DNA from 2 places in the Promicromonospora sukumoe genome. Region 1 is predicted to be linked to the other one. Evidence: riboswitches for the same ligand, from Rfam matches in the RefSeq annotation. Region 1 holds a riboswitch; the other holds the start of a gene.
The links. Region 1 has a riboswitch for cyclic di-AMP ahead of FHX71_RS21475 (C40 family peptidase). Riboswitches for the same ligand answer to the same signal wherever they lie in the genome.
Positions count from the first base shown of each region.

Region 1 (7,299 bases):
GGGCAAGGTGCTCCAGGAACGGCTCGACGCGCTCGTGGAGCAGGGCCTGCTCACCGGGTCGCGCTGCGTGGGGCTCTGGGCGGGGATCGACGTCGACCCGGCGCTCGGCACCGGCCGCGAGCTGTGCGAGGCGCTGCTGGAGCGCGGCGTCCTCGCCAAGGACACGCACGCGTCGACGATCCGCCTGTCCCCGCCGCTGTCGATCGTGCAGCCCGAGCTGGAGATGGCGCTGGACATCCTGGAGGAGTCGCTCGTGGCGCTCCGGGACGGCGGTTCCGAGGGCGGCCCGGGTGAGGGTTCCGAGGACGGCGGCTCGGACGGCGAGGCGCGGGCGGAGGTCGAGGAGCCGGCGGAGGCGGAGGATGATGAGCCGGCTTCGGCCGACACGACGAAGACCGAGGCACCGGCGTCCGATGCCGAGACACCCGAGGCTCCCGAGGAGGCCGATGCGGGCACCCCATCTGCGGACACCTCAGACATCCCGGACGCCAAGGTGACCCCGCCGCGCAAACGGCGTCGGCCCAAACTGTCACCGACCGCCGGCTGAGCGTATTCTCCCGGGGGTGACCACTACGACGTCGTCCCACCACACCGCCATGCTCCCCGCACTCGCGGAGCTCCAGCAGGCCTACGCCGAGCTTCAGGCCAAGGGCCTCAAGCTGGACCTCACGCGCGGCAAGCCGTCGGCCGAGCAGCTCGATCTCGCCGAGCCGATGCTGGCGCTGCCCGGCGTCGGTGTGCACACGGACGAGAACGGTACGGACGCGCGAAACTACGGCGGCCTGGACGGCGGCATCACGATCCGCCGCATCTTCGCCGAGCTCCTCGACGTGCCCGTGGAGCAGCTCCTCGCGGGCGGCAACGCCTCGCTCACGACCATGCACGACGTCGTCGCGTTCGCCGAGCTGTTCGGCTTCGCGGACTCGCCGAAGCCGTGGGCGCGCGAGGACAAGGTGCGCTGGATCTGCCCGGTCCCGGGCTACGACCGCCACTTCACCATCTGCGAGGCCTTCGGCATCGAGATGGTCCCGGTTCCGATGACGCCGGACGGCCCGGACGCCGAGGCAGTGGCCGCGCTCGTCGCCGCGGACCCCACCATCAAGGGCATGTGGGTCGTGCCCACGTACTCCAACCCGGACGGCGCGGTCATCAGCGCCGAGGTCGCCCGCGCGCTGGTCTCGATGCCCGCGGCCGCCCCGGACTTCCGCATCCTGTGGGACAACGCGTACGCGGTGCACCACCTGACCGACGACGAGGTGACCAGCCCGAACGCCGTCGCGCTGGCCGCGGAGGCCGGCCACCCGGACCGCGTGCTGCTGTTCGCGTCGACGTCGAAGATCACGTTCGCGGGCGCGGGCGTCTCGTTCCTGGGCAGCTCGCCGGCCAACATCGCCTGGTTCAAGAAGCACCTGTCGGTCGCCTCCATCGGCCCCGACAAGCTCAACCACCTGCGGCACGCGATGTTCTTCGGCTCCGCCGACGGCGTGCGCGAGCACATGCGCAAGCACCGCGCGATCCTGGCGCCCAAGTTCGAGGCCGTGGTCGAGATCCTGACCGAGCGCCTGGGCGGTTACGGCATCGCGTCGTGGACCGAGCCCAAGGGCGGCTACTTCGTGTCGCTCGACGTCGCGCCGGGCACGGCGGCCCGCGTGGTGCAGCTCGCCAAGGAGGCCGGCATCGCCCTGACGCCGGCCGGCGCCACCCACCCGTACGGCAAGGACCCGGAGGACAAGAACGTGCGCCTCGCGCCGTCGATGCCGCCGCTGAACGAGGTCCGCACGGCGATGGACGGTGTCGCGACCTGCGTGCTGCTCGCGGCGGCGGAGGCCGCACAGGCCTGACCTGTCAGACCCATGAACGTGTCAGACCCTCAGGTCACCCCGGTGACCTGAGGGTCTGACACGTTCTGGCTGGGCGCACGGCCGAGCCGGGGCGCGGTCAGTCCGGGCAGTGCTTGTTGACCACCAGCACCGGGCACGCCGCGTGGTGCAGCACGGCCTGGCTCGTCGAGCCGAGCAGCAGCCCGCGGAACCCGCCGCGGCCGCGCGAGCCCACGACCACGAGGTCCGACGCCGTCGAGAACTCCGTCAGCAGCTCCGCGCCCGTGCCGTCGAGCACGATCCGCCGGATGCGCAGCCCCGGGTTCTCGGCCTCGTACCGGTCGACGAGCACGTCCATGCCGGCCCCGATGTCGGCGAGCACCTGCTCCCGGTCGATCGAGGACGGCAGCCACGCGAGCATCCCGGCGTTCCCCACCGGCACCCCGGTGACGGCGGTCAGCTCCGCGCCCCAGGCGTTGGCCTGCACGATCGCGTGCTGCAGCGCCCGCTCGGCCTGCGGCGACCCGTCCACGCCGACGACGATGCGGCGCACCTCCCGGATCTCCGCGACCGCGGGGGTCGTACCGGTGTCCGCGGCCACGACCTCGGCGGGCCCGTCGGAGCTGAGGTCGGGCGGGGTCCAGGAGACGCCGCGGTTCGTCTCGGCGCGCAGCGGCACCACGACCACCGGGCACTTCGCGTGCGCGGGCAGCGCCGACGACACCGTGCCCAGCAGCCGCTCCGTGAACCCGCCCCGGCCGCGGGTTCCGACGACGGCGAGCCCGTAGTCGGCGGACAGCTCCACGAGCACGCCCGCGGCGTCACCGGTGGCGACCTCCGTCGTGGCGCGCACCCCGGCGTCGGCCACGCGGTTCTCCGCCTCGACCAGGACCGCCTTGGCGCCCTCCTGGATGGTGGTGTCGTCGAGGGCGGCGTACCCGCCGTCGAGCGACGCGGCCGTGAACGACGGGAGGGAGTAGCTGCACACGATGTGCAGCGCCCAGCCCACGCGGTGCGCGTAGGCGGTGGCCCAGTCCAGCGCGTGCAGACTCGCGGCCGATCCGTCCACCCCGACCAGTACGACCTCGGATCGTGTCATCGCCAGTCCTTTCCTCGGCAGTGCATCTTTGCCCTCCAACGCTACCGGCGGCGCGGTGCCCATGGGTATCCGGAGGCAAAAAGTATGCAGGACGACGGCAAAGCAGAGCGCCCGCCCGGTCGTGACCGGGCGGGCGCTCTGCGAGGTACTACGTGGCTGCGGTCAGCCAAGGCGGATGAACGTCGGGTTCGACTGCCAGATGGTGCGGAAGTCGACCACGGTGCCCGGCTTCGAGGCGTCGATCATGGTGTTGCCACCGGCGTAGATCGAGACGTGACCCGGGGTCCACATGAGGTCGCCCGGCTGGGCCTCCGACGCCGACACCTGCGTGCCGTAGCCGGCCTGCGCCGAGGACGAGTGCGGCAGCGAGATGCCGAGCTGGCCGAAGACGTACGAAGTAAAGCCCGAGCAGTCGAAACCGCTCGGGCTGCCGCCACCGGAGACGTACGGGACGCCGATGTACCGGCTGGCGATGGAGATCACGGAGTTGCCGATCGCGGACGCCGGGACGTCGACGGACGCGGAAGCAGTCGAGACCGTGGCGGCCGCAGCATCGGCGGCCTCGGCTGCCTCGGCGGCTGCTGCCTCAGCGGCCTCCTTGGCGGCGATCTCGGCCTGGTAGTCCTCGTTGTCGGCGGCGGAGACCACCGAGACGGCGGACTTCTCGACGCTCAGCTCGGCGTCGGGCGCGACGGTCACGACGGGGGCGTTGGACAGGGACTCACGGGCCTGCGACGTCAGCGCGTTCAGGTCCACGGAGTTCATCTTCGCGGGGCCGGTCTCCATCGGAGCGGCCTGCGCTGCCATCGCGCCACCGAACGTCGAGACCAGGAGCGCGCCACCCGCGGCGGCGACCGCGGTACGGCGACCCACGGCGGCGTTCTGGGCGAGCTCGGTCAGCGGGGTCACGGGGCGGCGCGCAGCACGATGGCGTGCGCGGGTGGTACGTGCGGTCACGTAGTACCTCTCCTTGTACGCCTTCGAGGTCAGCTGTCGGGTTCGGGTGGGAGAAATCACCCGGCCGTGCGCTCCACCAAAAATGGATTGCCCGGCTTCACCCCGAGGACGCACCCTGGCGCCCAATGGTGGGTCCCCCGCCTCTGTCATGCGGTCGTCTTGGGGCCCCGGCCGGTGACAGAGTTCGGCGTCCGTCCGGAGACTCCCTCGGAATAAACTCCGCGGGAGCGGTCCGAACGTACCCGACGTCACCCCCGATGTCACGTTCCGGCAACGAATGTCATGGCGTGTCGGACGTGCGGCTAGACCTTTCCGACAAACTGGCCCGTTTCGGGCACCTGCAACCGGTCTCAGGCGGGCATTTCAGGCGTATGTCTCAGGCGGTCGCGACGAACAGGTGCCGCGCCAGGTCCTCGCCCAGCTCGAGCGCGGTCCCGGCGCCGTCGACCGTGACCGTGTAGGTCCCGTCGCTGAGCTCGGCCGTGATCCGCGAGCCGGGCACGAGGCCGGCGTCGGACAGCCGGGCCAGCAGCTCGACGTCCGTCTGCAGCGGCTCCGCGATGCGGGTGAGCGACGCCGCGAGCGGCTCGCCCTTGACGCCCTTCTTCGCCGCCGCCTCGAAGGCGGAGGGCAGCGAGATGACGCCGGCCAGGAACGGCACGTCCGTGTAGGCCTCGCCGAGCTCCGACAGGCCGGGGATCGGGTTGCCGTACGGGTCGTGGTGCGGGTGGTCGAGCAGGCCCACGAGACGCTTCTCCACGAGATCGCTCATGACGTGCTCCCAGCGGCAGGCCTCGACGTGCACGTGCTCCCAGTCGAGCTTGATCACGTCGGTCAGCAGGCGCTCCGCGAGGCGGTGCTTGCGCATCACGCGCATCGCCTTCTCGTGCCCGAGCTCCGTGAGCTCCAGGTGGCGGTCCCCGGTCACGATCACGAGTCCGTCGCGCTCCATGCGCGCGACGGTCTGCGACACCGTCGGCCCGGAGTGCCCCAGGCGCTCCGCGATGCGCGCGCGCAGGGGGGTGATGCCCTCCTCGTCGAGCTCGTAGATCGTCTTGAGGTACATCTCGGTGGTGTCGATCAGATCCGTCACGTCAGCTCCCGTCATGCGCGCAGCCGTCCAGTCGCCCCTGGGCTCGGCGCCCCGGGCGTCGGCCCAGGTTCTAGTCTAGTTCTGTGCCACTGACAATCCCGACACACCTGCTGCCCGCCGACGGCCGTTTCGGCTCAGGACCCTCCAAGGTGCGCCAGGGCCAGGTCGATCATCTCGTGGCGAACGCCCACGTGCTCGGTACCTCACACCGGCAGGCACCCGTGAAAGACCTGGTGCGCCGTATCCGTGAGGGTGTCACGGAGCTGCTCGGCGCGCCCGACGGGTACGAGGTGGCCCTCGGGAACGGCGGCTCGACCGCGTTCTGGGACGTCGCCACGCTCTGCCTCGTGGAGCGCAAGGCGCAGCACGCGTCGTTCGGCGAGTTCGGCGGCAAGTTCGCCACGGCCACGTCGCGCGCGCCCTTCCTCGAGCCGTCCCAGGCGATCACGGCGGAGCCGGGCACGGTGGCCTACCTCCAGCCGGCCGACGACGTCGACACCTACGCCACCCCGCACAACGAGACCTCCACCGGGGCGATGGCGCCCGTGCTGCGCCCGGCCGGCCCGGAGGGCGCCGTCGTCCTGACCGACGCGACGTCCGGCGCCGGCGCGCTGCCGGTGGACCTGAGCCAGACCGACGCCTATTACTTCGCGCCGCAGAAGGCGTTCGCGGCCGACGGCGGCCTGTGGCTCGCCGTGCTGTCCCCCGCGGCGGTCGAGCGAGCCGCCCGGATCGAGGCCTCGGGCCGCTGGGTGCCGGAGTTCCTGTCGCTCACGACGGCGCTCTCCAACTCGCGGCTGGACCAGACGCTCAACACGCCCGCCGTCGCGACCCTGCTGCTGCTGGCCGACCAGGTGGAGTGGCTCCTGGAGCAGGGCGGCCTGAAGTGGTCGGCCGAGCGCTGCGCGACGTCGGCGGAGACCCTCTACTCCTGGGCCGACGCGCGCCCGTGGGCGACGCCGTTCGTGCGGCGCCCGGAGGAGCGGTCCACGGTGGTCGGAACCATCGACCTGGCCGACGAGATCGACGCCGGGCGGGTACTCTCCGAGCTACGCGCCAACGGCGTGCAGGACGTGTTCGCGTACCGGAAGCTCGGGCGCAACCAGCTTCGCGTCGGCATGTTCCCCGCCGTCGAGCCCGACGACGTCGCGGCGCTCACGGAGTGCGTCGACTATCTCGTCGAACGCTTCTGACCAGCCTGATCACGTCCGCAATACCCCTTCGACGGGGACTTCTGCCTATTGTCCGGTACACCAGGAACTCTGTAACGTTTCCGCAACAGAGGGAACCATTCTGAGGGGCTGTTCAACAAGATGCCATTGATCGACCACTTCACCTTCGGGATCGTGACGCCCATCCTGGCGTTCGCGATCTCGTGCACCGGCGCAGCGACGGGTCTTGCGTGCACGTCCCGGGCCCGAGCGGCCTCCGGCGGCGCACGCGCGGCGTGGCTCGTCTTCGGTGCCGTCGCCCTCGGCGGTACCGGGATCTGGGTGATGCATTTTGTCGCCATGCTCGGCTTCTCCGCCTCCGGCGTGACCATTCGGTACAACATCCCCGAAACCCTCCTCAGCGCCGCCATCGCGATCGTCGTGGTCGGCGCAGGCCTGTTCATCACCGAGCTGGGCAAGCGCAAGCTGCCGGCGATGCTCGTCGGCGGCGCACTGGCCGGGGCCGGCGTCGCGGCCATGCACTACATGGGCATGGAAGCCATGGAGATGTCCGCGCAGATCGTCTACAACCCGGTCTACGTCATCGCCTCGGTCGTCATCGCGATCGTGGCCGCCACCGCGGCGCTGTGGTGCACGGTCCACATCCGCGGCACGCTCGCGACCATCGTCGCGACCCTGGTCATGGGGATCGCGGTGACCGGTATGCACTACACCGGCATGGCCGGCGTCTCCGTGGTCAACCCGGTCGACGTCGTCCCGGCGGGCGCCTCCACGATGCAGCTGCTCGTGCCGCTCGTGATGGCCGTCAGCGTCGTGACCTTCCTTCTCATCCTCGGGATCGGCCTGTGGCCCACCGAGGACGAGCTCCGCACCCAGGCCGAGTTCGAGAACCGGCTGAAGGCGCACAGCGAGCAGGGACAGCGGTTCGAGAGCGTGCAGCAGGAGCTGCAGCCGAGCGCCGCACAGTTCGCGCAGACCCACCGCGCGCGCTGACCCCCGCCGCACCGAACGGCCGAGCGCCCGTCCCCCTTCCCCGGGGGCGGGCGCTTCGGCATTCCCACCTGCGGTCTTACCGCCGTCAGAGGGTGGCCGGTGTGACCGCACCCACGTACCGTTAGCAAGGCTAATGATCTAGACTGTTGCGGGTGCCGTCGAGCT
Region 1 covers NZ_JACGWV010000002.1:987,597-994,895, forward strand. The annotation lists gene rocD (ornithine--oxo-acid transaminase) at 1-547, shown strand, start outside; gene FHX71_RS21465 (aspartate aminotransferase type Ic) at 597-1,841, shown strand; gene FHX71_RS21470 (universal stress protein) at 1,939-2,919, opposite strand; gene FHX71_RS21475 (C40 family peptidase) at 3,082-3,876, opposite strand; cyclic di-AMP (ydaO/yuaA leader) riboswitch at 3,879-4,076, opposite strand; gene FHX71_RS21480 (iron-dependent transcriptional repressor DtxR) at 4,253-4,969, opposite strand; gene serC (phosphoserine transaminase) at 5,059-6,162, shown strand; gene FHX71_RS21490 (MHYT domain-containing protein) at 6,283-7,134, shown strand.

Region 2 (7,299 bases), 790 kb from region 1:
CGTGGACCAGCGCACGTTCGGGCACCTGAGCGTCCATGACCTGGTGCCCGCCGACGACGGCGCGACGCGGGCGGGTGGCGCCCCGACGTCGGGCATCATCCCGACGTCGGCCGCTCCGGTGCCGGCCGCACAGGGCCCGGCCGCGCCGTCGGCCGTGACGCCGTCGCCTGGGACGCCGTCGAGCATCCCCGCAGGCCACGGCTCGGACCTGCCGCTGCTCCCGGAACCAGTGGCGCACATCGCGCGCGACCTGCTCGACCCGAACCTGGACCTGGACGCCCTGGTGAGCCGCGTCCGCCGTCGTCGGACGCAGGTGAAGCGGGCGCTCCTGGACCAGACCGTCGTGTCCGGCGTGGGCAATATCTACGCCGACGAGGCGCTGTGGCGCGCGCAGGTGCACTGGGCGCGCCCCACGGACAAGCTGAAGGCGGCGGACGTGCGGCGCGTGCTGGACTCCGCGGCCGAGGTCATGCGCGAGGCGCTCGTGCAGGGCGGCACCAGCTTCGACGAGCTGTACGTCAACGTGAACGGGCAGTCGGGGTACTTCGACCGGTCGCTCGCCGTGTACGGGCAGGAGAACAAGGAGTGCCGCCGCTGCGGCGCGCTGGTGCGCCGCGACGCGTTCATGAACCGCTCGTCGTTCAGCTGCCCGGTCTGCCAGCCCAAGCCCCGAGGCCTCTGACCCGCTCAACCCGCCTCCCGCACTCGCTGAGTGCTGGGTATTCGCCCTTCCGGCGCGCAGAAAAGGGCGAATACCCAGCACTCAACGAGCCGCCGGGCGGGGTGAGGGTCAGCGGGTCGCGACGTTGCGGAGGGTGTCGCCCGCGCGCCAGGCCGTGAGCTGCTCGGCCAGGAAGCGGGCTGCGCCGCGCGGACGTCCGCCCGCGACGTGCGGGGTGAGGATCAGGTTCGGCACGTCCCACAGCGGGGAGTCCTCGGGCAGCGGCTCGGTCTCCATGACGTCGAGCGCGGCGCCGGCGAGCCGTCCGGAGCGCAGGGCGTCCTCCAGGGCAGCCTCGTCCACGGTCGCCCCGCGGCCCACGTTCACGAACCGCGCCGACGCCGGCAGCAGGCCGAGCAGCCGAGCGTCGAGGATGTGCCGCGTCGCGGGCACGGCCGGCAGCAGCGAGATCAGCAGGTCGGTCTCGGCCAGCAGCGCGTCGAGGCCTCCGGCGTCGACCACCGGGTACCCGGAACGCTCGCCGGCGCGCGAGGCGACGCCGGTGACCTGCGCGCCCAGCGCCGTCAGCAGCGGTGCCAGGCGCAGTGCGATGGAGCCGAAGCCCCAGATCGTGACGCGCGCGCCGTCGAGCGAGTACTCGCGGCCGGTCACGCCGTCTGCCTGGGCGAACGCGATCTCCTTGGCCCAGCGGTGCTCCCGCTGCGCGGCCAGGGACACGTCGATCCGGCGGACCGACGCCAGGATGAGGGCCAGGGCGTGCTCGGTGACGGTGTCGTCGTGCAGGGACTGCCCGGACGAGATGACGACGTCGGGCGCGAACCCGGACCGCAGCGCGACGTCGGGCCCCGCGGAGAGGGTCTGCACCCAGCGCAGGGCGGTCATGCGCTCGGCGGCGTCGGCGACGATCTTGGGCGGGCTCGACCAGGTGACGAGCACCTCGGCGTCGGTGTGCTCCGCGGGGATCGGCTCGGTCATCGCGTAGGTGGCGACGGTGTCGGGGCCGCCGGGTGCGAAGGAGGCTCCGCCGTCGGGCAGCAGGGACGGGAAGTCGAGGTCGAAGGGCACGTCGGGTACGAGGATCTTCACTCCGGGGACGTTACCGGACGGGCCCACGCGGCAGAGCGCCCGTCCGGCCTGTCCGAGGAAGTCCTCGGGGCGGCCGGGCGGGCGCTCTGCGCTGGGGGTTCTTGCGAGGTACTGCGGGGTACTGCGGCTATCGCGGGAAGAGCGTCAGCCCGTCACCCGGATGAAGACCGGGTTGGTCTGCCACATCTCCGTGTAGTGCACGGGGACGCCGGCCTGCTGGGCCTCGACGACCATGCCGTTGCCCGCGTAGAGCGAGACGTGGCCGGACGTCCAGACGATGTCGCCCGGCTGGGCCTCCGCGGCGGAGACCTGGTAGCCGACGGTCGACATCGAGGCCGAGCTGTGCGGCAGGCTGATCCCGAGCTGGGCGTAGACGTACTGGATGAGCCCGGAGCAGTCGAAGCCGCTGGGTGAGGCCCCGCCCCACACGTAGGGCACGCCCACGTACTCGAGGGCGAGGTTGACGGCCTGCTGGCCCAGGCCCGAGGAGGACGCGGCGGCCTTCGCCACCACGGCCTCGGCCTCGGCTGCCGCGGCGGCCTCGGCCTCTGCGGCAGCCTTGGCCTCCGCCTCGGCCTTCGCCTTGGCTTCCGCCTCGGCCTTGGCGCGCGCCTCGGCCTCCTTCTTCTCCTTGGCCTCGGCGATACCCGCCTTGGTCTCGGCGTACGGGGTCACGCTGACGCGACCCTGCTCGGCCAGGAAGCTGGCGTCGTTGGCGACCTCGACCTTGGTCACGAGGTTCTCGGCCAGGCCCGCGCGGGTCTTGGTGTCGAACGTCTTGTTGGCGAGCGTGGTCTGGGTGTGGGACTCGGCAGGCGCGGTGTGGGCGGTCTGGGTGAAGACCGACGCGAGCATGCCGGAGGTGACTACCGCGATCGCGCCGGTACGGGCGGCGTTCTCGGCTGCTGTCTGGGTCAGAGCGGTGAAGGGGGTGAGGGCGGGGCCCTCGGCGCGATGCCGCGCCCGGTTGCTGGGTCGGTTTACCTGGTCGTCCGCCCAGTCCTGGGTGCGGTCGGTGAGTACGGTCACCAGTGATCTCCTCGGACGCCTACGAAGTGAGCTGTCGGGTTCGGATGGGGAGAGCAATCACCCGGCCTCACAAGGAGGCTTCACCCCGAGGACACTCCCGTGCCCGGCTTACTTGGTTCCCCCGCCCCTGTCACGTTCTGGCTGCTCAGGACCGGTGACAGGGTTCGGCGTCCGGGCCTGGACCGACCCGTTGCTGGAGCGGCGAGATCGACCGTACTCGTCTCCCGTTCAAATGTCACGATTAGGTCACATACCGTCTTGTGATGGAACGTTCCTGGCAATGAGTGCCCCGTGTCACCATGGCGTGCATGTCCGATTCCCTGCTCGACACCCTGCGCGCCCGGTACGACGTCGTCGTCGTGGGCGCCGGTCACAACGGCCTCACCGCAGCGGCCTACGCGGCCCGCGGCGGGCGCTCGGTCCTCGTCCTGGAGCGCGCGGACCACGTCGGCGGCGCGTCCGTCTCGGCCCGCCCGTTCACCGGCGTGGACGCCCGTCTGTCCCGCTACTCCTACCTCGTCTCGCTCCTGCCGCACCGGGTCGTGGACGAGCTCGGGCTGCCGATCCGGCTCGTCCGCCGTCGTTGGTCGTCGTACACCCCCGTGGCCGACGGCGGCCTGCTGGTCGACACCCAGGACGAGGCCGCCACACGCGCCTCCTTCCGTCGCCTGACCGGTTCCGATGCCGACCACGAGGCCTGGGGCCGGTTCTACGCGATGACCGCCGAGGTGGCGCGCCGCCTCGCGCCCACCCTCACCGAGCCCCTGCTCCCGCGCGCCACCGTCCGTCGCCTCGTGTCCGACGGCGTGGGCGAGGAGGCCTGGCGCGCCCTGTTCGAGGAGCCCCTCGGTGAGGTGCTGCGCCGCACCTTCGCCGACGACGTCGTGCGCGGCGTCGCCGCCACTGACGGCCTGATCGGCACGTTCGCCGACGTCGACGAGCCGTCCCTGAGGCAGAACCGCTGCTTCCTGTACCACGTGATCGGCAACGGGACCGGCGACTGGGACGTCCCCGTGGGCGGCATGGGCGCCGTCTCGGGCGCCCTGCGCGACGCCGCCGTGGCGGCCGGCGCCACGATCGTCACGTCCGCGTCGGTGACCGCCGTCGACCCCGGCGCCGTGGGCGCCGAGGTGGCCTGGACCGACGCCGACGGGCGCACCGGGGGCGTGACCGCCGGGCACGTGCTCGCGGGCTGCGCGCCGGCGGAGCTGGACCGGTTGTTGGCCGGAGCGGGGCGGGGGGCTGCTTCGGGTGGGGTGGTGGGTGGTGCTGGTGCTGGTGCTGGTGGTGCCGGTGTCGCCGATGCCGCGCCCGAGGGCGCCCAGCTCAAGGTGAACATGCTGCTCAGCCGGCTGCCGCGCCTGCGCGACGACGTCGACCCGGTCGCCGCGTTCAGCGGGACCCTGCACGTCAACGAGTCGCTGACCCAGCTCCAGACCGCGTACGCGCAGGCCGCCGCCGGGCGCATCCCCGACCTGCCGCCCAGCGAGATCTACTGCCATACGCTGTCCGACCGGACGATCCTCGGGCCGTCGTTGGCCGGGACCGACGCGCAGACGATCACGCTGTTCGGGCTGCACATGCCGGCCCGGCTCTTCCGCGCGGACCCCGACGGCGCCCGCGAGCAGGCGCTGGCGGCCACCCTCGCGTCGCTGAACACCGTGCTGGCCGAGCCCATCGAGGACGTGCTCGCTCTCGACGCCGACGGCGCGCCCTGCCTCGAGGTGCGCACCCCAGTGGACCTGGAGGGCGACGTCGGTCTGCCGGGCGGGCACATCTTCCACCGCGACCTGACCTGGCCGTTCGCGGAGGACGGGCCCGGCTCCGCCGTCGGCGAAGCAGCGGGTGCGGCGGGCGGGTCAGGCGCGGACGCCGGAGCCGCCAGCGGGGCTGCGACCTGGGTCGACCCCGGGGCGGCAACGGGTGCCGCCGAGCGCTGGGGCGTCGCGACGGCGCACCCGAGGGTGCTGCTCGCGGGCGCCGGCGCCCGCCGCGGCGGCGGCGTCAGCGGCATCCCGGGCCGAGCCGCCGCGATGGCGGTCCTGGAGACCCCGGCCCTCTGACTCTCTGCTGCCCCACCGCCCGACCTCACGGTGTTGACCACAGCAGTTCCTGCCAGGATGCGGCCCCTGCTGGCAGCAGCTGCTGTGCTCAACACCAACCCGCGAGGCGGCGTCGCGCGGGCGGACGTCGTCGGGCGGCGGTGTTGACCACAGCGGTTGCTGCCAGCCCGAGGGCCCCGGTGGCAGCAACCGCTGTGGTCAACACCGGGGATGACGGGGCGGTGCGCGGCTGGGCGGCGTCAGGACGACGGCGTTGAGCACAGCGGTTGCTACCAGCCGAGGGCCCCGGTGGCAGCAACTGCTGTGGTCAACGACGGGTGGGCCGAGCCGCGGCGGGGGCAGGCCTGGAGGGCTCGGCCCTCTGACGCCGGCAGGGCTCACGGCGGCGTCGTGGCCAGGTCCGGCTGACTCCGGTTCAGCAGGCTCTGGCGGACCATATCCCGAGGGTTGACGGTCGCCTGGGGCCTGCTGAATCGGAGTCAGCCGGGCAGTGGTCAGCCGGGCAGATCAGCAGCAGGTCAGTCGAGGGCCAGGGCGGCTGCCGGGGTGACCGCCGCGGCTCGGCGGGCCGGGACGACGGCGGCGAGCAGCCCCGCCAGGACCGCGACCGGCACCACGGCGGCCAGCGCGAGCCACGGGACGCGCCAGGTCGCGGCGTCGAGCGCCGTCGTCAGGAATGTCTCGTAGCCGACCCAGGCGAAGCCGACCCCGAGCGCGGTGCCCAGCACCGCGGCCGACACCGCCAGCAGCACGGCCTCGGCGGCCAGCATCCGCCGGAGCTGCCGGCGGGTGAGCCCGAGCGCGCGCAGCACGGCGTGCTCGCGAGCCCGTTCCAGCACCGAGAGCCCCAGCGTGCTCGCGATACCGATCAGGGCGATCACCACGGAGATGCCCAGCAGCCCGAGCGTCGCGGCCGTGATCGTCGCCAGCAGCTGGCCGTCCGCGGCCTCGGCGCGCAGCCCGTTGTCGACGTCGGCGCCGACGTCGTCAGCGAGGGTGTCGAGGTCGCCGAGCAAGGCGACCGGGTCGGCGTCGGCCGCGGCACGCACCCAGACGGCGTGCACCCGCGGCGAACCGAGCGCGGTCAGTGTTTCCGGCGCGACGACGCCGGCGCCGCCCCAGCCTGTGCCGGTGGTGACCCGCAGCTCCGTCTGCGCGGGGCCGTCGGCCCCCGGGGTGTCCGCAGCGCTTTCAGGCTCCGCGGCGGCGTCGGCCTTCCCGTCGCCGACGGCGCTCACCGTCACGAGGTCACCGGTCCCGTCGCCCAGCCGGTCCGCCGGGTCGTCGCCGTACACGTCGGCGTCGAGCGCGACCGTGCCCGGCTCGACCCGGGCGAACGCGCCGCCGTCGCGGGCGACCCGGTCCGCGTCCGGCGTGCCGAGCAGCAGCAGCGGTCGCTCGGCGCCGACGTCGCCGGCCCCGGCCGTGTCGGCGTCACCCGCCCCGGCCGCGCTCGCGCCGACCTTGCCGTCACCGGCTCCGACCTTGTCGTCACCGGCTCCGACCTTGTCGTCACCGGCTCCGACCTTGTCGTCGCGCGCGTCGCCCTCGCCGACGCCGCCCCCGCCGTCGACGTCGTCGCCCGCCCCGACGGCGTCGTCCGCTCCGGCCGCGCCGCCCGCCCCGCCACCCCCGCCCGGACCCACATCAACCAGCACCCCCTCGACCACGATCGCCCGCTCCACCCCGGCTACGCCCAACACCCGCTCCAGCACGTCGGCGTCGAGCGGCTCGTCCCACGACGTGAGCGCCACGTCGAGCGGGTGCGCCGTGCCGTGGTTCGCCTCGACCGACGCGCGCGTGCTCGCGAGCCCGGTCAGCACCGCCGTCGTCAGCGTGACGCCGACCAGCAGCGACGCGGTGGTAGTCGCCGTCCGGCGCGGGTTGCGTACGGCGTTCTCGGTCGCGAGGCGCCCGCCGGGGCCGAGCAGCGCCCCGACGCCCCGCACCAGCAGCGGGACCAGCAGTGGCCCGAGGAGCAGGACGCCCGCGAACAGCGCGCCGCCGCCCGTCACCATGCTCACCGCGCTGCCCCGGGCGACCGCCACCGCGAGCAGCGCCCCGCCGCCGGCCACGAGCAGAGCCCCGAGCGTCACCCGGGTGCGGCCAGCTCCCGTCCGCACGTCGACAGCGCCGTCGGGCCGCAGCGCCGCGAGCGGGCTCACCCGCACGACGCGCCGGGTCGGCAGCCAGGACGCCACCGCCGTCACCACCAGCCCGATCACGAACCCGCCCAGCAGCCACCAGCCCGGCGGCTGCTGGGGAGCGGCGAGCGGGCTGTTCCGGGTGACGGCGTCGACCACCGCGACCAGGCCGTACCCGAGCCCGGTGCCGGCCAGCACCCCGCCCAGCGAGGCGAGCACCCCGACGACGGCGGCCTCCCGCCGCACCGACCCCAGCACCTGCCGGCGCGTGGCCCCGACGCAGCGCAGGAGCGCG
Region 2 covers NZ_JACGWV010000002.1:196,524-203,822, reverse strand. The annotation lists gene FHX71_RS18145 (DNA-formamidopyrimidine glycosylase family protein) at 1-682, shown strand, start outside; gene FHX71_RS18140 (NAD(P)-dependent oxidoreductase) at 791-1,768, opposite strand; gene FHX71_RS18135 (C40 family peptidase) at 1,913-2,797, opposite strand; cyclic di-AMP (ydaO/yuaA leader) riboswitch at 2,799-2,950, opposite strand; gene FHX71_RS18130 (phytoene desaturase family protein) at 3,106-4,860, shown strand; gene FHX71_RS18125 (FtsX-like permease family protein) at 5,379-7,299, opposite strand, start outside.
Region 2: linked by a shared signal. The riboswitch ahead of FHX71_RS18135 (C40 family peptidase) and the one ahead of FHX71_RS21475 (C40 family peptidase) in region 1 are both predicted to bind cyclic di-AMP.